3 regions of the Yersinia fenwicki genome follow, and region 3 is predicted to be linked to each of the others. Evidence: predicted binding sites of a transcription regulator. Region 3 holds the regulator's gene; each other region holds the start of a gene.

Region 1 (7,075 bases), 1.2 Mb from region 3:
GGTGGCCAGTGTTTCATAAGGCACCATGATGGAAGTATAAATCAGTTCAAACAATGCGTAGGTTAGCAGGTAATACCAGAAACCAAACCCGCTCATCCAGAGCATTGGATAGACTAATACAAGTGGAATCCCAAGCAAGATAAAGAAGCGACGGCGGCCAAACAAGCGGCCCAATCGGGTATTGTAAAAGTTATCAGTGATATAGCCCATTACCGGGTTGCTGATTGCATCGAGAATACTGGCGATCGAAAAGATAGTGGCTGCTTCAACGACAGAAAGGCCGCAAAAGGTGGTATAGAAATACATCAGCCAGGCACCGCTGATTGCCAGCGCGCCACTCCCCAGTAAGTTGGCGCTCCCATACGCCAGTGTGTGTCTTGTTGTAATCGCTTTACTCATTTATATCGCCACCTAAAATTAAAACAATGTTTTATAAATAATGGATAATCGTTTTCTTTATAAAGGTACGGTGTTTTTAAAAGTGAGGGATTGATCACGAAAAAGGATTTTGTGGCCTGAAGCGGCGTGAATTGCAGTAAAAGTTGATATGAATCAAATTAGTGGTGAGTGGGAATCTTCGTTAAAAAACAAAATATCCATAAGAATACGAATGAGTGATAATGCACGCTTGCGGCAATCATGACCGTGATAGGTATGGCAAGATTTTAAACAGTCGCCTGAAATATCATCACCAGCATTAAGATTTGTGGCTCGCTGTGCTCAAATATCAATGTTGAGCATGTGGGGCGGTTACGGGCATGGCCCATGAATATTTCTGGCTGCAACAGTGGCTGGCAGTGAAGGAGGTAAAATGGCGAAGAAAAATCCTTATTATGATGCCAGTAAGCCACACCACACCGAGTTTGGCTTTCAAAATCTGGAGCCAGTCGTCCATCATCCACAAGATTTACAACGCTGGCGTGAGGAACGAAAGCGCCTTTCATTGCCTAAGCCTCCGCAACAGGGGTATGAGCAGTTTGTTGCGGACTGGTGGCAACTGGCAGACTTTAGTGGGCAGCAAGATGCATTATGGTGGCTGGGTCATGCTTCGTTATTATTGCGCGTTGGCGGCAAAACTGTTCTGTTTGATCCGGTACTTTCCAATCGAGCATCACCTCTCAATTTTTACGGGCCAGCTCGTAAAACACCGGCACCGGCCAGCGTTAAAGCCTTGCCACATATTGATGTGGTGGTGATTTCCCATAATCATTATGACCATCTGGATGTCACGACCATCACCCAGTTATTGCGTCGATTCCCCGACGTGACTTTTTTGGCCCCGTTAGGGCTGAAAAAATGGTTCCTGCATCATGGTGCTCGCCATGTTCACGAATTGGATTGGTGGGACACCCATCTCGCGGCTGAATTTGAGTTTCATTGTGTGCCCGCACGCCATTGGAGCATGCGCACACCTTGGGATCGCAACCAAAGTTTGTGGTCAGGCTGGGTGGTTAAACGCGATGCAATTAATTTCTACTTCACCGGTGATACGGGGTATTGCCCGCAATTGCTGAGCATTGGTGAAAGATTGGGGCCATTCAACTATGCCGCTTTACCGATTGGCGCTTATGCCCCGCGCTGGTTTATGAATGCGCAGCATATGGACCCGCAGCAGTCGGTACAGTTATTTAAGCAATTACAGCAACCTACGACGGTGCCTATCCACTGGGGTGTGTTTGAGTTAGCTGATGAATCACTGGATGAGCCGCCACAACAATTGAAGCTCGCATTAACCGAGGCAGGCGTTGCGGGAGATCATTTTTCACCACTTAAAATTGGTGCTCGGATATTACTTGAATAGCGTTGTGTTTCAGTGGGTTAAAGGTCACCCGCTGAAACACAACGAAAACACATGCTATTGAACTGGTGCGTTAGATTCTGAATTGGTTAACGGCACTGGTCAAATCAGCTGCCTGAGCTTGTAATGCTGCTGAGGCTGCGGTCGATTCCTGCACTAATGCGGCATTTTGTTGCACCATAGTATCTAATTGCGTCACCGCACTGTTGATCTCATGAATGCCGCGCATTTGCTCATCAGCGGCGTTAGTGATTTCTGACATTATTGTTGTGACATCAGATACGCTGCTCACAATTTCAGTCATGGTATTGCTGGCCTGACGCACTTGCCCAGAGCCAGAGGCGACACTGCTGACAGTCGAGTCAATCAGTGTTTTTATCTCTTTAGCCGCTTGCGCACTTCGTTGGGCTAATGTGCGAACTTCCCCTGCGACCACAGCAAACCCACGGCCTTGCTCACCCGCTCGAGCCGCTTCTACTGCTGCGTTCAGGGCCAGAATATTGGTCTGGAAAGCAATACCATCGATAACACTGGTGATATCGCCAATTTTACCCGAAGCAGCCTCAATAGATTCCATGGTAGTAATCACTTTAGCGATAACCTCGCCACCACGAGAAGCATCATTAGCTGCAGAAAGCACCGCTGTATTAGCTTGTCTTGCCGCACTGGCAGACTGCGCTACGGTTGCTGATATTTGTTCTAATGCTGCCGAGGTTTGTTGCAAACTGGCGGCGGCGGATTCTGTTCGACCCGACAAATCCTGATTACCCGCTGCAATTTCATTGGCGGCAATGCTGACAGACTCACTAGTATTGCGGATTTGCGCCATGACGCCACTGAGCTTATCGGCAAAATTATTGAATGAAAGGGCTATTTTGGCGACTTCATCGCGGCCTTCGACCGGTAATCGCTGAGTTAAGTCTTCAGTACCTGAACTGATGGCATCCATCGCTTTGTGTACATGTGTCAATGGCGTCAGCGCACGTTGTGTAATCAAACTAATAATGACTACAGCAATTAAGATAATGACGATCAGAGTAACTAAAGATGTCGTTAATAATGAACGCATACCCGCAGTGGCATGAGCTTTGTCTAGGGCGACCACGGTAAACCACTGGGTACCGGGTACCGCTTGCGCGAGCAACAACTTAGTGCTGCCACCTAACTCAGCTGCGGTAGGGGAGGTGGCAGTTAGCAGTGTCTTAAGATCCAATGTTGGTGCTATCTCACTCAACGGCTTAAGGGTTAACTGTGAATCGGGATGTGCAATAATGGTGCCATCCGCATCAATTAACATACCAAAGCTATCATCCGTTGGATGGATGGATTTCACGTTCGAAATCACGCTATCCATGGTGACATCGGCTGCTAACACGCCTTTCACACTACCATCTTGAATAATAGGTAATGCAAAAGTCACAACTAATTGATTAGTCCCTGCATCAATATAAGGGGGAGTCACCACTGGGCTACCCGCTTTCACTGCTTGTAAATACCAGGGACGCCCGGTGGGATCGTAGCCAGCAGGAATACCATCAGGATTAGAAAAAACGGCTGTCTTATTTGCGTAACCAATATAAACGTTAATGAAGTGACCTGCAGCGGCAACCTGGCGTAAGGCTGCAATAGGGTCCGCTGCCAATGCGCTCTCTTTAAGAGACACAATCATTTGTGTCTTCATCGCCACCCAGTCCGCAATTCCAACCCCATGACTGGCGGTGACCGCCTTCAAGGTGTTATCGATTGCACTACTGTTATATTTGTTGGCAACGGAGTAGTTAAAGTAAGTGTTAATGGCAAGGGAGCCCGCCACGATGATAATACAGGCAGCCAAGATACGTGAACGAATGGAATCAAGCATAGAGGGTCCTAAATAAAGGGGAAGGCGTAATTCAAGTAACGGCTTGGCAGAGATAAACTTGAGCTGGGTCACAGTAACAAACTGTAATTAGTGAGCTATTGTTAATACTTCTTTATGTAACAGTGACTAAATGGAGGGGATTTGTTGTTCTCGATATCTAATAAAAACAGAAGCTTGGTTATCTTTTTAATCTTAACTTAGTGGTAAAAATGCAAATAAAGTTGAAAAAAATAGTGATATTTAAACTGCAAAATCAGTATCAATACCGGAAAGATTGACAGATCAAGCGATGTATTAGCACTAGGGGGAGGGCTTGGTTCTATCAGGTAAAATAATATAAGCCAGGTCAGATAACCCGGCTTAATCGTGATTAAAACTCATGGACTAGCCATTCATCGGCTTCATCAAACATTTCTTCTACTAAGCGGTTGAGCACCGATTTTTCTTGTTTAGTCGCGTCAGTATTAATGCCATTGGCTTGCATTGGTTTGACCTTAACCTCGGCACCTGGGAACACCTGATGCACGCGCTTGGTCAATTCAGCTTTAATCATTTCATTGGCGTTAGTCAGGCCGGCGACATTCCGTTTGTCATAAACTAATTCTACTCGCATGGCTTCTTTCCTTAGTAATAACACTGTTCAAATATACAGTATTATTTAATGTAAAACAACCGCATTTCATGCTAAATTTACTCATCTCACACCATTGCATTGTTTCAGGTACCAGTATGTTTACCTATAAAGAAATATCATCGCTTAACGAACTGGAATTGATTGTCTATAACTACATCATAAAAAATACCGATAAAGTGATGTACATGACTATCAGGGAACTGGCAGACGCAGCGGGTGTTTCTACTACCACTGTTTTACGTTTTTGCAAAAAAATGAATTGTGATGGTTACTCTGAATTTCGTGTTCGTTTTAAACTCTATTTAGAACATGACGAAAAACCACCGGTCAGTTTCGGTATTAGCGAAATAATTAGCTACTTTAAAAGTATTAATAATAGTGAGTTTGACGAACTTATTGATAGCGCTGCCGCGCAAATAGCGGCTACACGTAGAATTATTTTTGTTGGAATAGGAACATCGGGTGCATTAGGAAAATACAGTGCACGTTTCTTTTCTAATGTAGGAAAATACAGCACTTATATCGATGATCCTTATTATCCAATCAATAGTGATATGTATCAGGATGCGATTGCGATTATCCTCTCTGTTTCTGGTGAAACGGAAGAAATCATCCGTATCGCCAATCAGTTTAGCCTGCAACACTGCAAGATTATTAGCTTGACCAATAGTGATAATTCGACCTTGGCTAAGATGGCTGATTTAAATATCTCTTATCACATGCCACCTATTGTATTAGAGGGACAATATAATATTACTACTCAGATCCCCGTTTTATATATTATTGAAACTATCGGCAAAAAACTCCCTCAATTAGTTAATAAAAACACCCAATAAAACAGGGTGTTTTTTACATGTTACATATTCCAATTCATGGTTTTTGTTATATCGTGACTTCATCTTTCTTTTTGCTAAACTCCAGTCTCAATCGAAAAAATATTAATAATAATCCGATAACACTCTGTTTATCTTATACTCAGCATTCGTGACAGGAGATTAATAATGGCAATTGATTACGCATTAACCGCCCAAGAAATTATTAAGTATATTGGCGGTGATAATAATGTGATTACCGTCACACATTGTGCAACACGTTTACGTTTTATATTGAAAGATAATAAAGCTGTCGATAAAGAAAAATTAAATCGTGTTAAAGGGGTTATTACCGTTATTGAAGCTGGTGGGCAAATGCAAGTGGTTATCGGTAACCACGTCGGTGATGCCTATAAGCATGTCACGAACCTGATTAATATCGATGAAAGTGCACCGATGGCAGCACCAAAAGTCGGTATCGTTAGCCGGTTGATGGATATTATCTCCAGTATTTTTGCACCTTTCCTTTATCCACTGGCCGCCTGCGGTATTTTACAAGGGATTATTTCTTTCCTGGCTGCGATTGGCTGGATGGATGCCGCCAGCGGTACTTATCGAATTTTAAATTTTGTCTCTTGGACCGGATTTACCTTCTTACCTGTGATGGTGGCTTTTACTGCGGCCAAAAAATTCAATGTTAACCCTTTTACCGCCGTAATTACTGCTTGTGCGTTGATCAGCCCTGATTATATGAACATGCTGACGGCAAATAAAATTGTCACGGTAAACTCCGCAGATCCTGCCGTTCAGCAATTGATGCATGAAGCACTGAATAATCCGCAGATTGCCCAGATTTTGAATACTATTGCTGGTATTCCATTATCATCACCCAACTTGGATTTCTTCGGTATTCCCGTGCAATACCTGAGCTATACCGCCTCGGTTATCCCGATCATTTTGATGGTTTGGGCCATGTCTTACGTGCAGCGCTTCTTCGAAAAAATATTGCCAATGGTGGTGCGTAACTTATTTACCCCGATGTTCTGTATTGCCATTATCGTGCCCTTAACCTTGTTGGTGTTCGGCCCAGTGGGTAACCTGATTGGTGGGGCAATTGGTGGCGTTTACAACACCCTTTACAATCTCAGCCCAGCGATAGCAGGGTTTATGGTTGGTGCATTCTGGCAGCCACTGGTCACATTGGGTGTTCATTGGGGCATCACTCCGGTCACGGTAGGAAACTATGCGACATTGGGTTATGACACCTTTACCGGCTTGCAAGCTTCAGCAGTTTTTGCCATGGCCGGAACCATGTTTGGTGTTTACTTAAAAACACGTAACCGTGAAATGAAAGGAATTTCATTGTCAGCGGGGATTACCGCTTTATTCGGTATTACCGAGCCTGCTATTTATGGTGTGGCATTACGACTGAAGAAACCTTTCTTATGCAGCTGCGCCGCAGGGGGGATTGGTGGAGCTATCGCGGGATCTTTTAATGCGGTGTCATGGAGCTATTGCCTGCCGGGGATTGCGGTGTTGCCGGTCTTCTTTAAAGAAGGACATATGGCACAGTTCTTGGGATTCCTGCTGTCTATTACCGTCGCTTTCGTGTTGGGCGCGGTTTTCACTTGGTTGGTTGGGTTTACCGATGAGCCAGAGAATGTGGAACAACCAGGCAGTGCTAAAGCATCTGAAGCAACTATTGCTCAGGCACAAATAAATCAAGGCTAGAATATTTAATGTTCGGGCGGGTTAATTATCCGCCATTGATTTTCATTTTCAGGGTGAAGAATGACCCAAATTGTATTAAGGGAGAGAGTTATGAGCCACAAACAATTACCGAAAGATTTTTTATGGGGTGGCGCAGTTGCGGCACACCAGGTTGAAGGCGGCTGGGATAAAGGCGGCAAAGGTGTAAGCATCGCTGATGTATTGTCTGGCGGTGCACACGGTGTTGACCGAGTTATGAC
Region 2 (7,075 bases), 1.6 Mb from region 3:
TCCTGATTCATTGGTTAAGTCATCAAGGAGAATAGGGCGATACAATATTGGAATATTATCCTTTGATAACTGTAGTGTTATCCAGATTGCATCTGCTCCATTAGCCAATGCTTTCTTGATGGCTGGAATCGTATTTTCAGGGGCGTCGGCTGTTCCACCTCGATGAGCTATAATTTGTGGTGTCTGGAGGGGAGTCGTTGAAGTAACTGAATTAGCATTGGTTACAAAGGTAGTTGAGAGTAATAAAGTAGCCATAATATAATTTCGCATAATATTTAATTTCCATCCATTGACTGGTGGTGAGTTGTTGCAGGGTGATGTTAATCATATAGCCAATATTATTCGGCTTTGTCGAATTTAATGATTTTTTATTAAAAATAAATGACAAAAATGGAAAAAAGACAATTACAGCATTCAACTCTGTTATTGCCTAATTTGGTTGCCATATTAATTAGGATAATTATGACTATCGGCTATGACGAATTAACGTCTTATATTCTTAAAAGAAGTATTTAGCGCTAATCTCTCTCAGGTAAAAGTGGTTTATCCATCCGAATCAGAAAATTCTGTAAGAATCTTAAAAATCATTAGTGAAGCATGCAAAGGTTGTATTAGTGTTACCTGTAATTTATTGGGTGCTACGCCTGTAAGTACCCGGTCTTAAGAAGGAATGTAGTGTGTCGAAATTGCGAGTTGGTGTGATTTTTGGCGGTAAATCGGCTGAACATGAAGTGTCATTACAGTCGGCCAAGAACATCGTAGATGCGATTGATAAAGAAAAATTCGATGTGATGTTGTTAGGCATTGATAAACAAGGACAATGGCATGTTAATGATGCATCCAATTACTTGTTAAATGCAGAAAATCCAGCATTGATTTCCCTGAACCATTCAAACAAAAATGTCGCGCTGATCCCAGGTCAAGAGCATCAGCAGCTCATTGCTACCGATAATGCCTCTGCATTGGCTCAGTTGGACGTCATTTTCCCGATTGTCCATGGGACTTTAGGGGAGGATGGATCCTTGCAAGGCCTGCTACGCATGGCCAATATTCCTTTTGTCGGCTCAGGTGTGGTGGGTTCTGCGGTCAGCATGGATAAAGATATCACCAAGCGGTTATTGCGTGATGCTGGGTTAAATATCGCGCCATTTATTACCCTGACACGGGCGAATAAAGATCACTACCGTTTTGAGCAAGTTACGGCAAAACTCGGGTTACCTTTATTTATAAAGCCAGCAAATCAGGGTTCTTCGGTTGGTGTGAGTAAAGTACGTAATGCAGACGAATATGAACAGGCAGTAGCATTAGCCTTTGATTTTGACCATAAGGTTCTGGTGGAATCGGCTATTATTGGGCGAGAAATCGAATGTGCAGTCATGGGCAATGATAACCCGCAAGCCAGTTTGTGTGGTGAAGTCGTTATTAGCGACGAGTTTTATTCCTATGACACAAAATATATTAATGAAACCGGTGCTCAGGTCATTATCCCTGCATCCATAGACAGTACCGTCAGTGACAATATTCGTGCAGTTGCTTTAGCCGCATTTCGTGCACTTGAGTGCCGTGGTATGGCTCGGGTTGATGTCTTTTTAACAGCCGATAACACCATAATTATCAATGAAATAAATACCCTGCCTGGATTTACTAATATTAGTATGTATCCTAAATTATGGCGTGCTACAGGGGTTGGCTCGACGGAATTGATCACCACACTGATTGAGTTGGCTTTAGAACGCCATCAGCAAGATAAATCACTGAAAAGCTCTATTCTTAAATAACACTCACTCTCACGAATTCAATAGTAAAAAGCTGCCGCGTGCAGCTTTTTTATTGAGATGTTATGCGCATACAATCAATTTGACAAAGTGTCATAAATTGACAATACTTCAATTATGAAACTAACAGAAGATCAACTCCTGTTGCGGGAGAGCAAAAAAATCGTTGAAGCATTGGGCAAAACATTTGCACCCTTGGTGGAATTTGTCTTGCACGACCTGACTCAGCCTGAACATGCCATCGCGGCGATTTCAAACAACTTATCCGGTCGGGAAGTCGGTGAGCCAGCGACTGAGCTGGGGTTGAGCCGTATTGCTGACCCTAACTTCCCTGAGGTCATCCTTAACTATCCGAATCAATTTCCTGATGGCCGCCCGGCAAAAAGTACATCAATTGGCCTGAAAAATAGCAAAGGAGAGTTTATCGGGGCTCTTTGTCTGAATATGGACATCTCCCTATTTTCTGCCGTTAGTGCCAGCTTGTCACAACTGACACAAACTACACCCACCGAAATTCAAGAGTCTTTGGCATCACCTCGCCTTGAGATGTTACGGACCCAGTTGGAACAATTTGCGGCGGCGCACAATACCACGCCACGCGCACTGAATCCGGCACAGCGGCGTGAAATTGTCCGTCAATTGGCGCAGGCAGGGTTGATGGATTTGAAAAATGCCCAGACCGTGGTTGCCAATAATCTGGGTGTCGCCCGTTCGACTGTCTATACCTATCTCCCTACTGAAGGAAACTGAAGATGGCCCCATTAGCAATCTGTTACGACGATATTGTTCTAGCACATCAGCGGATTACTGGGATTGCGCTCAAAACTCCAGTTTTGACCTCATCCACTGCCAATGAGCAGACCGGCGCGCAGCTGTTTTTTAAATGCGAAAATTTCCAGCATATGGGGGCATTCAAATTCCGAGGGGCCTATAACGCGCTGGTGAAATTATCGCCGCAACAGCAAGCAAAAGGAGTTATTGCTTTCTCGTCGGGTAATCATGCACAAGCTATTGCTTTGTCTGCTCGTAAACTGGGCATTCGCGCGGTTATCGTCATGCCTATAGATGCGCCAGCGGCTAAAATTGCAGCAACCCGTGGTTATGGCTGTGAAGTGGTGCTGTATGACCGCTACCTTGAAGATCGCGAAGCTATTAGCAATAAACTGGCGCAGGAACAGGGGCTAACCTTAATCCCGCCATACGATTATCCGGATGTGATGGCGGGTCAGGGAACAGCGGCGAAAGAATTATTTGAAGAAGTGGGTGAGTTAGATGTGCTGCTGGTACCCCTTGGGGGCGGGGGGCTGTTGTCCGGTTGTGCCACAGTCGCCAAAGCGCTCTACCCCAATTGCCAAGTGATTGGGGTGGAACCTGCCGCGGGTAATGATGGGCAACAGAGTTTCCGCAGTGGAAAAATTGTTAAGATTGAAACGCCAGTGACCATTGCGGACGGCGCGCAAACACCGGCTTTGGGTCACTACACTTTCCCGGTTATTCAGGAGAGAGTTGATAATATTCTGACTGCGACTGATGATCAGTTAATTTCAGCGATGAAATTTTTTACCAGCCGAATGAAGATTGTGGTTGAACCCACTGGCTGTTTAGGGGCTGCAGTGGCTTTTGGTGACCAGTTGGATTTGCATGGTAAACGCGTTGGGATCATTATTTCGGGCGGTAATGTCGATTTAGCGCGTTTGGCCCATTTTATTGATAAGCCTTTATGATGTCTGAGCCTATCTTGATAAATTCAACATCAGGCCTGCCGCCGGCGGGCCATTATAGCCATGCTGTCTGTGCGGGGGGTATGATCTATCTCTCCGGTCAATTGCCTGTCACGCCACAGGGAGTGGCCTTATCAAATCAACCTTTCGATATTCAGGTTAAGCAGGTATTTACTAATATTGAGGGGATACTTACGGATTGTCATTGCAGTATATATAGCTTGGTTCAGGTGCGAGTTTATCTGTGTGACATTGCCCTATGGCCACATTTCAATGTGCTCTATGCTGACTGGTTAGGGCCACACAAACCCGCGCGTTGCGTGGTGCCAGTGCCCATTTTGCATCATGATGTGGCCTTAGAGATTGAAGCGGTGGCTCTGCTTCCGGGCTAGTTTTTCGCTATCACGAAATTTGCGTGGTCAGGATCTAGGATAATCTTGAATTTCTCCGATTTAACTGTATTCTTATACAGTGGTTTGGTTGGGAGATAAACATGCGGAAAATTATTCATGTCGATATGGATTGCTTCTTCGCGGCAGTCGAAATGCGTGACGATCCCAGCTTGCGTGATATTCCTATTGCGATTGGCGGTAGCCGTGACCGGCGCGGTGTGATTAGTACCGCCAATTATCCCGCCCGCCGTTATGGAGTTCGCAGTGCGATGCCCACCGCTATGGCATTGAAACTTTGCCCACAACTGAAAGTGATCCCCGGCCGAATGGCGGCGTATAAAGAAGCCTCGCAGCATATTCGTGAGATTTTTGCGCGCTATACCCCATTAATTGAGCCACTTTCGCTAGATGAAGCCTATCTGGATGTCTCTGATTGTCAGGCATGCAGTGGCTCCGCCACATTAATAGCACAAGAAATCCGCCAATCCATTGCGATGGAGCTTAATTTAACGGCTTCTGCGGGTATTGCCCCTATTAAGTTTTTAGCCAAGATCGCGTCTGATTTAAATAAACCCAATGGCCAGTATGTGATAACCCCGGATCAGGTATTGCCTTTCTTACGCGACTTACCGCTGAGTAAAATTCCCGGGGTGGGCAAGGTGACCGCAAAACGTTTACAAGAACTGGGGCTGATAACCTGTAGTGATGTACAAAACTATTCGCAGGCAGAATTATTAAAGCGCTTTGGTAAGTTTGGTCATGTGTTGTGGGAGCGCAGCCACGGTATTGATGAGCGTGAGGTTTCTCCTGATCGTTTACGTAAATCAGTCGGGGTCGAGCAAACACTAGCCGAAGATATTCATGATTGGGAAAGCTGTGAGTCATTGATTGAAAAGCTTTATATTGAACTGGAGACTCGTCTTCGCAAAGTCAGGCCCGATCTGCATATTGCCCGACAAGGGGTGAAACTCAAATTTCATGATTTTCAGCAAACGACACAAGAGCATGTTTGGCCGCAGTTGAATAAAGCCGATTTATTGCAAGTGGCACGGACAGCATGGAATGAGCGCCGCGCAGGGCGTGGGGTTCGACTAGTCGGTTTACACGTCACGTTGCTCGACCCACAACTTGAGCGGCAATTGTTACTGAGTTGGGAATAACGCTGAAAGTATTATGAAAAAAGGCGAACCATTAGGCCCGCCATTATTATTGGTATTAAAAGTTAGCTAATTCAGCTTATGCGCGCTCAGGAATCGCTTTCAGCAGCGCCGTCAGTAATTGCCAATATTGACCCACACTTTCGATATGAACTTGTTCATCCGGTGAATGTGGTCCAGTCATGGTTGGCCCAATCGATACCATATCCATATCCGGATAAGGTTTTTTGAACAAACCACATTCCAGACCCGCATGGATCACCATGATATTAGGTGTTTTGTTAAACAGCTTTTGGTAGGTTTCGCGCACCAGCGCCATCACCGGTGAGCTTGGGTCTGGCTGCCAGCCAGGGTAGCCGCCTTTCGGTGAAGTTTCAGCGCCAGCCAACTGACCAATAGCCGTCAGCATACCGACGACGTAATCTTTACCGCTGTCAATCAGGGAACGAATCAGACAAATGATTTCTGCTTCATTTTCATTCATGGTTACTACGCCCACATTCAGTGAGGTCTCAACCACGCCTTTCACCGCATCACTCATACGAATGACACCGTTTGGTGTGGCATTCAATAAAGCGATCAGGCGCTGCTGCGTATCTTTGGTCAGGGCTTTGGCATCAATAGATGTTGGCTCAAGCAGTACAGTCAGATTTTTTTCAACTGCGGCCAGCTCATTTTTCAAGGTGGCCAGATACTCTTGGCTCAGACTTTTCAACTGATCGACTTTGTCTGCAGCAATTGCCAGAGTCACAGAACCTTCACGTGGGATAGCATTACGCAGTGTGCCGCCATTCAAATCCAGTATCCGCAGGTCTAACTCTTTGGCATGATCGAACAGGAAACGAGCCAGCAATTTATTGGCATTGCCTAGTCCTAAATGGATATCAGCTCCTGAGTGACCGCCTTTCAAACCCTTAATCGTCAGTTTCAGCGTCTGATAACCGGCGGGGATTGCTTCGCGCTTTAGGGCTAAAGTGGTAATAAAATCAATACCACCGGCGCAACCCATATAGATTTCGCCTTCTTGCTCGGAGTCGGTGTTAATTAAAATATCGGCTTGTAACCAGTTAGGTTGCAGACCAAATGCACCATCCATACCGGCTTCTTCGGTCATGGTCAGCAGCACTTCTAACGGGCCATGCTCGACGCTATCGTCAGACAGTACCGCCAGCGCGGAGGCCATACCAATACCATTATCTGCACCTAAGGTGGTGCCACGGGCTTTAACCCATTCACCGTCGATATAAGGCTGAATAGGGTCTTTGGTAAAGTCATGCACCGTATCATTATTCTTCTGCGGAACCATATCCAGATGGGCTTGGAGGGCAACAGGCTTGCGGTTCTCCATCCCCTTGGTAGCAGGCTTACGCAACAGGATATTACCGACCTTATCACGCTCGGCATGCAGACCTTTTTCTTTGGCCCAGGTCATAATATGTTGTGCTAGCGCTTCTTCATGGTAAGACGGATGAGGGATCGAGCAGATTTTTGCGAAAATATCCCACAACGGCTGAGGCGAAAGTTGAGACAGTTCAGACACTGTAAGTCTCCTGTAACAGCATTCTCATATCGGCAACCTCACAGTAGAGATGTCAGAGATGCTATTGGGTTGATGACTAAAGATTTTAAGGGTTGTGATACACCGCCATTAAGATGGCGAGATAGTTTGAGAATATCACTTTCATTGGTATTACGCGCGTATCGCCACACAATAACTGTAACTGACTCGATTAATTAGCCGGATAATTGCTGGTTTTTATCCGGCTGGCTCTCTATAATCTCGCGCAACCTTTTTTCCCCTTCTGAACCATGGCAAGCCACTTCTATACTGGCTGGGATTACACTTTATGAGCGAAAAATACGTTGTTACCTGGGATATGTTGCAAATTCACGCCCGCAGATTGGCAAGTCGTTTATTGCCTGCTGAACAATGGAAAGGCATCATCGCGGTTAGCCGTGGTGGCTTAGTACCAGCGGGTATTCTGGCGCGTGAGCTGGGTATTCGTTATGTCGACACCGTTTGCATCGCC
Region 3 (7,075 bases):
ACGGATAAAGAACGCACCTAAGCGGCGAAAGATCGGGCCAGCGGGCCAGAAATTAAGGTTAATACCGGCAGCAATATGCGGCGGCACCAGCCCCTGATGATAAAGGACATAAGATAGCAGCAGGTAATCCATGTGGCTGCGGTGGCAAGGCACATAGACGATTTCATGGCCATCTTGCGCCAACTGCCGTACACGCTCAGCATTATGGACGTTAATCCCCTGATACAAGCGGTTCCACGTCCAGCTCAAAACCCGATCCGACAGACGCACGGCTTCATAAGAGAAGTCGGCGGCAATTTCTTCCATCAACGTTATGGCGTTTTGCTGCGCTTTCTCATGGGAGATTTTCTTGGTGCGAGCTTCATCGGCGACCGCTTTTTCAATCGCTTTGGATGTTAACAGTTTCTTGAATAGGTCTTGACGTGCCGGCAGGCTAGGGCCTACAGCAGCCAAACGCTGACGTGAGAAGTGCATCCGCGCTACGCGCGCCAGTTTGTGGGCAATTGTTTTATCTGTACCATGTTCACTGGCCATCCGGCGCAGTGAAACTGTGGTGGAAAAACGCACAAAGCTATCGCGGCCCAGCCACAATACTGCAAAGAATTTCTGCACACCGTTCAGTACGCGCAGATGTGGCGTACCGTGGCCTTCACGCCCTGGAGAGCGGCCAAACATCACCGACACCGGCAGCATTTGAATATCCAACTCCGGGTTATTGCGATGCAGATCGAGATAATCGTGGAATATTTTTACCGATTCCTGCTTCGGGGCGTAATAGCGAAATACCCTTGGGCCGTTATCGATAAAGACATGGCTGGGAAGCTGCACACCATCGATTTCCAATGGAATCAATGGGTCGGGCAGATCCTGAGCCTGACACTGCGCTCGCAAAGTCAGTAAATCAGCCTTAGAATTGTAAGGCAAAACGTACAGAATAGGACGAGACGGGTCTAACCCTAACTCAGTCACAGGATCTGCCGGAATAACCTTGCTTTTTACCAACAATTTAAGTGGTAAATTCAATAACTTATAATATATTTTACGCCAACCTGACATAACTACATGAAGCCTCTTGTTAGCAATTCGTCGCAAGGATACCAGAAACTGGTTTTGAGATCTGTGGTGATGAGACAACAGAAAGCGGCAAAAATCATCATTAACTTAAGATAAAGGCAATAAAATATGGCAAATCAGTCAACTGGATTAACCCGAATCTATAAAGCTGCTGGTTATTCTGTGAAAGGTTTAACCGCAGCCTGGAAAAATGAAGCCGCATTTCGCCAGGAAGCAGTGGCTGCCATACTCGCTATCATACTGGCCTTTTGGTTAGATATAGAGGCCACAGCACGTATTTTATTGATCGCGAGTGTGGTGCTAGTCGTCATTGTTGAAGTTATCAATAGTGCTATTGAGGCGGTGGTGGACCGCATCGGCAGTGAACTCCACGAACTATCAGGACGGGCCAAGGATATGGGGTCTGCTGCCGTATGTCTGGCCATTTTGTTGGCGTTATTTATATGGGTAACAGTGCTCTGGCAGCATGTCGGCTAAGAATGCGATAAACAACGCGATAAACAGCGCTGTGGATGTAAACAGTGATTAATCCCTGTTTTTATTCACTCTTTGGTTCCCAATACTCACTTACCTGTATATACTCACAGCAAGACTGTATAAACAAACAGGGGGCGGAATGAAAGCACTTACTACCAGACAGCAAGAGGTTTATGACCTTGTGCGCGATCACCTAGCGCAAACAGGTATGCCACCGACCCGTGCCGAAATTGCGCAGCGCCTGGGGTTTCGCTCTCCTAACGCCGCTGAAGAGCATTTAAAAGCACTGGCCCGTAAGGGTGTGATCGAGATTGTCTCCGGCGCTTCTCGCGGTATCCGTCTATTGATGGAAGAAGAAGATGGTTTACCACTGATTGGCCGGGTTGCCGCAGGGGAGCCACTATTAGCGCAGCAGCATATTGAAGGCCACTATAAAGTCGATCCTTCCATGTTTAAGCCGAGTGCGGATTTCCTGTTGCGGGTAAATGGAATGTCGATGAGAGATATCGGTATTCTGGACGGTGACTTGCTCGCTGTACATAAAACCCAAGATGTACGTAATGGGCAAGTGGTTGTTGCGCGTATTGATGATGAAGTAACGGTAAAACGCTTGAAAAAACAAGGTAATATCGTCCAACTTCTGCCAGAAAATAGTGAGTTCCAGCCGATTGTAGTCGATCTACGTGAACAAAGTTTTACTATTGAAGGTCTAGCCGTTGGTGTCATCCGTAATGGCGACTGGATCTGATTTTCGCGTTGATTTATATACCCTTCAGTAAGAAGGGTATATAAAGAATTTTATCCCTTTTATATTCAACTCAATCTAGTTTGAGAATATTCCGATAATAAGTTATTACTTGCTGTTTTAACTGAATATTATCAGCTTTTCCTTTCTGTTTATTTCTCAAGTATCAGTGATTAATATTAATCTGACTTTAATTATCAGTATCCTCTGCTACAGTTATTCATACGGTAAGCGAAGGAACGATTTCAAATTTAAACTATTTATTACCGTATTTAATTAAATAAACTGACTAATCCAAAGGTAACGGAGATATTATGAATAAAGATCAAGCCGACGGTAACTGGAAGCAGTTTAAAGGTAAAGTGAAAGAGAAATGGGGCAAACTAACCGATGATGACCTGACCGTCATTGAAGGTAAGCGTGACCAGCTGGTGGGTAAAATCCAGGAGAAATACGGCTATCAGAAAGAGCAAGCCGAGAAAGAAGTTAAGGCTTGGGAAGATCACAGCAAATATCGCTGGTAGCGGTGTTAAACTGATATCGATATAAATAAATCGAGCTTCTGGTATTCATAGAATACTTATTTATTAAATAACCTTTAGTTTTTTATATTCTTCACATTAAAACTTAGTGGTGAATTTAATAATTAGCAATACTCTTCAGGTATCTTATTTATATCGAATTGACACAAGGATGTGTCTTGTTTTATTTAAATTCTTATTTATTCTCTATAGCCATTATTCCTCTCATACTTATCCTGCCGCCTATCAGGCGACAGTCTACTTTTATCATCAGGGACTACTTCTTTTTAGTCACAATAGAATGGTCATGACCACAATGATCATGGCTTTCACATGCTTCGACTTCCCCACATTCAGCACATAAACCATGAGCTTCAACCACCGTATGGCGCAGGGTAAAACCAGACTGTTTTGCTAACTGTGCCAGAGCTTCCTCGATACCAACAGTTGTTCGTTCAGTCACTATCTTGCAGCGATCGCAGATAAATAATGCCGAAGTATGAGTTGGCTCTTCAAAATGATGGCATAGCACATAGCTGTTTGCTGATTCAACACGGTGAATAAACCCCTGCTCAAGCAAGAAATCCAATGCACGATAGACTGTTGGCGGTTTAGCTTGTGGTTCAGAAACACGCAGTAAATCCAACAGATCATAAGCACTGATTGCACCAGGCTGTTGCGCCATCAAACGCAAGACTTCAAGACGTTGCGGTGTCAGCCGGACGTTTCGTTGTTGGCACAGGCTTTCAGCCTGAGCAAGCAGCTTTTCCTGATTGATAGGGTTCATCATGTACATCCCGCAGCATTTGAATGGTGCCAATTTTATCATATTTACAGCTAATCGCCGATAGATGAAAAAATAGGATGTCGCGGAGTGTCACAACTTTAGCAAGTCAAAGCTGCTAGTCGCGTGTTGCCATGTGTTAGCTACAACTATCACTCAGACTGCCATTATAAAGTTCTATGGTATAATCACATATTCTTTCCGATTGTTTGGTTTACTCAATGAGTAATATTAATGGGTAATTGATGCAGTCATAACCGATGAAACTACAGTAAATGTACCAAGCTCAGACTTTTTCCAGCACTCAGGCTGATAAGCCACATTATCCCCTACAGCGTTTTTCCGTCGCGCCGATGCTCGACTGGACAGATCGTCATTGCCGCTATTTTCATCGCTTGTTGACCAAACAGGCTTTGTTGTATACCGAAATGGTTACAACAGGTGCGATTATTCATGGTAAAGCAGACTATCTGGCCTATAGCGAGCAAGACCATCCTGTCGCACTACAACTGGGTGGCAGTGATCCGCAGGCATTAGCCCATTGTGCCAAGCTGGCTGAGCTTCGCGGATACAATGAAATAAACCTGAATGTAGGCTGCCCGTCTGATCGAGTGCAAAACGGCCGTTTTGGTGCTTGCTTGATGGCAGAGGCTAGTCTGGTTGCTGATTGTATAAAAGCCATGCGTGATGTCGTTTCTATTCCGGTTACAGTGAAAACCCGCATCGGGATTGATGAGCTGGATAGTTATGAGTTCTTGTGTGAGTTCGTGCAAACTGTCGCGGAGCGTGGTGAATGCGATATATTCACCATTCATGCCCGCAAAGCGTGGCTCTCAGGCTTAAGTCCGAAAGAGAACCGTGAAGTACCTCCACTGGATTATGAGCGGGTTTATCAGCTTAAACGTGATTTTCCTACACTGACCATTGCCATTAATGGTGGTGTGAAAACACTGGTTGAAGCTAAAGAACATCTTAAACATGTTGATGGGGTGATGATGGGCCGCGAAGCTTACCAAAATCCCAGTATATTGACGCAAGTGGATCGTGAACTTTTTGACCCAAATGCGCCGGTGGTAGATAGTGTTAAAGCTGTTGAAGCTCTTTTTCCTTATATCGAGCAAGAACTGTCACGCGGTGCTTATTTAGGGCATATCACTCGTCATATCTTGGGTATTTTCCAAGGGATACCTGGCGCGCGCCAGTGGCGTCGTCATCTGAGTGAAAATGCACATAAGCCTGGAGCAGATGTTTCCGTTGTCGAACAGGCGCTGGCTCTGGTGACCCGCCCACAGCACAGTTCTTAAGAAAAATGACTATAAGTTAGTGAAATTGACCACGCCAGCCTGCTGTTTTGGCAGGCTTGTTTTTATCTAAAATAATAAAATTCAAGTGGTTACCCGTCTTTTCGCGATTGGCACGTTTCTTGTAATACTCCTTATAAAATCCCCGAACTGATTGTTATATTTAATCAAGTGATTGTGGGGGAATAAACAGTTATTTAGGAGCCTGCCATGTTTGAAATTTTCTTTGTTATCGGCTTTTTTATCATGCTTATGGTGACCGGTATTTCGTTACTGGGTATCTTTGCAGCTCTATTGGTTGCGGCGGCCTTTATGATGTTGGGTGGGTTATTTATCATGATGTTTAAGCTACTACCTTGGCTGATTCTGGCCGTTGTGGTGGTCTGGATATGGCGTTCGATGCAGAAACCTACTGTAAGGCATTACTAAAATTTCGCTTTCTTGCAGCAGAGATCACAGCCTGAAAGATTAGTAGGATAAATCTGGGGGAAAACGTATTTTTTCTCAAACGAGCTTGCTAGGATGCAGTCCGATACAGTTTGGGATCACATTTTCATCCCTGACAGAGCTAACAATAGCTGTATAAACGGCACTCAGTTCTGGCAGTCTACCCTGTAGTACCCCTACGTTTGCACTAAAGAAAGCAGTGTAACCAGGGCTTCTAGTTGTTAGAGGCCCTGGTTATTACTTTTATAGTGTAAAGTGAATGACTAAAAACTAAGTATCTAAAATATTAAATTAAGCCACGTGAGAAGAGGAATCGTTAGTATTAGATATTAGTAAAAAATCGATTGTAGTTAGCAATAATATAAACTATTTGAGCGACAAATGCTTCTTTGATAATTATCTTCTCTTCTTGATTATTGCATTTCTTTTTTATATCAAAAAAGCTTTGTTGCATTAATTGAACGGTGACATCAGTGGATTTTTGAAATGCAGATAAACTATTATTTTCACCGAATTCACTGAGCAATAAATCAAACCTTTCATCAGCAAAGTCCCGTAGTATCTGCAGTTCTTCATTGCTAATTCTATTGTCACGATAAAAAGCGTTCAGTAATGTTTTTATATCTCTATTGATTTCTGAATCATGCATAATTAAAACCTCAATGTATGTAATGAAATTATGTTACTTAACTATTACAAACTGAGGATATATAGATAACCCAAAGAGGACAATAAGGACGCACTGGTTAATACGCTAAAAGTAATATGAAATAATTTTTTTAATAAACTATAATTGTTAATAATGGATAGTAATACCCAACTATCCATTATTAATTGACTAAAATCCTTAATTAAGGAATTAACAGGCTGGAGCCGGTTGTCTGACGACTTTCTAATATTTCATGAGCACGACGAGCATCGCTTAGCGGGAATTGCTGAGCTTTGGCTACATCCACATTAATTGCGCCACTGATAATCAGTGAAAACAGTTCGTGGCTGGCGCTTTCCAGTTCTTGTCGGTTAGTGACATAAACATTAAGAGATGGGCGAGTCACATACAGCGCGCCTTTTTGGTTGAGTATAGCAAGGTCTATCCCTGTCACCGGGCCAGAGGCATTACCAAAGCTGACCATTAAACCTCTGCGTTTGAGGCTATTAAGTGAGTCCAGCCAGGTGCTTTTGCCCACCGAGTCGTATACCACATCCACTTTTTCATCATTCGTCAGTTCAGCCACCCGCTCAGCGATATTTTCTGTACGGTAGTTGATGGTTGCCCACGCTCCATTGGCTTTAGCCAATTCGGCTTTTTCATCAGAACCCACTGTGCCAATTAATTTGGCACCCAGCGCTTTTGCCCATTGGCAGGCAATCAACCCGACACCACCGGCTGCCGCATGGAATAAGAACACCTGGCCGGGTTTAATTTCATAAGTTTGGCGCAATAAATATTGAACAGTCAGCCCTTTAAGGAATGAAGCTGCGGCTTGTTCAAAAGAGATTTGTTCTGGGATCAGAGCAACTTTCTCCGCAGCAACATTATGTACTTCACTGTAAGCACCGAGAGTTGACTGAGCATAAACCACTCGGTCACCCACTTTTAGTGAGTTAACTGCCGAACCTACTTTTGTCACGATCCCGGCGGCTTCAGTTCCCAGTCCACTCGGGAAGTGCTGCGGTGCGTAAAGGCCGCTACGCACATAGGTATCAATATAATTAATTCCGATAG

What was found. The regulator LexA, encoded in region 3, represses DNA repair genes until DNA is damaged. The targets are predictions, from matches to a motif close to TNCTGTATGTACATACAGNA.
Region 1: the regulator LexA is predicted to act here: its motif matches at 4,294-4,313, upstream of ACF3VQ_RS07260 (DinI-like family protein).
Region 2: the regulator LexA is predicted to act here: its motif matches at 3,951-3,970, upstream of dinB (DNA polymerase IV).

What each region holds. Positions count from the first base shown of each region.
Region 1 is NZ_CP170755.1:1,594,307-1,601,381, forward strand. Features, by position in the region: gene ACF3VQ_RS07245 (MFS transporter) at 1-399, opposite strand, end outside; gene ACF3VQ_RS07250 (MBL fold metallo-hydrolase) at 812-1,801, shown strand; gene ACF3VQ_RS07255 (methyl-accepting chemotaxis protein) at 1,872-3,659, opposite strand; gene ACF3VQ_RS07260 (DinI-like family protein) at 4,030-4,272, opposite strand; gene ACF3VQ_RS07265 (MurR/RpiR family transcriptional regulator) at 4,389-5,129, shown strand; gene ACF3VQ_RS07270 (PTS transporter subunit EIIC) at 5,295-6,836, shown strand; gene ACF3VQ_RS07275 (6-phospho-beta-glucosidase) at 6,927-7,075, shown strand, end outside.
Region 2 is NZ_CP170755.1:3,440,004-3,447,078, reverse strand. Features, by position in the region: gene ACF3VQ_RS15725 (glycerophosphodiester phosphodiesterase family protein) at 1-270, opposite strand, end outside; gene ddlA (D-alanine--D-alanine ligase) at 678-1,778, shown strand; gene ACF3VQ_RS15715 (transcriptional regulator) at 1,893-2,525, shown strand; gene ACF3VQ_RS15710 (threo-3-hydroxy-L-aspartate ammonia-lyase) at 2,528-3,499, shown strand; gene ACF3VQ_RS15705 (RidA family protein) at 3,496-3,888, shown strand; gene dinB (DNA polymerase IV) at 3,990-5,048, shown strand; gene pepD (beta-Ala-His dipeptidase) at 5,125-6,585, opposite strand; gene gpt (xanthine phosphoribosyltransferase) at 6,893-7,075, shown strand, end outside.
Region 3 is NZ_CP170755.1:358,744-365,818, forward strand. Features, by position in the region: gene plsB (glycerol-3-phosphate 1-O-acyltransferase PlsB) at 1-1,056, opposite strand, end outside; gene ACF3VQ_RS01585 (diacylglycerol kinase) at 1,183-1,551, shown strand; gene lexA (transcriptional repressor LexA) at 1,691-2,299, shown strand; gene ACF3VQ_RS01595 (CsbD family protein) at 2,611-2,820, shown strand; gene zur (zinc uptake transcriptional repressor Zur) at 3,095-3,604, opposite strand; gene dusA (tRNA dihydrouridine(20/20a) synthase DusA) at 3,877-4,905, shown strand; gene pspG (envelope stress response protein PspG) at 5,113-5,331, shown strand; gene ACF3VQ_RS01615 (hypothetical protein) at 5,672-5,998, opposite strand; gene ACF3VQ_RS01620 (quinone oxidoreductase) at 6,201-7,075, opposite strand, start outside.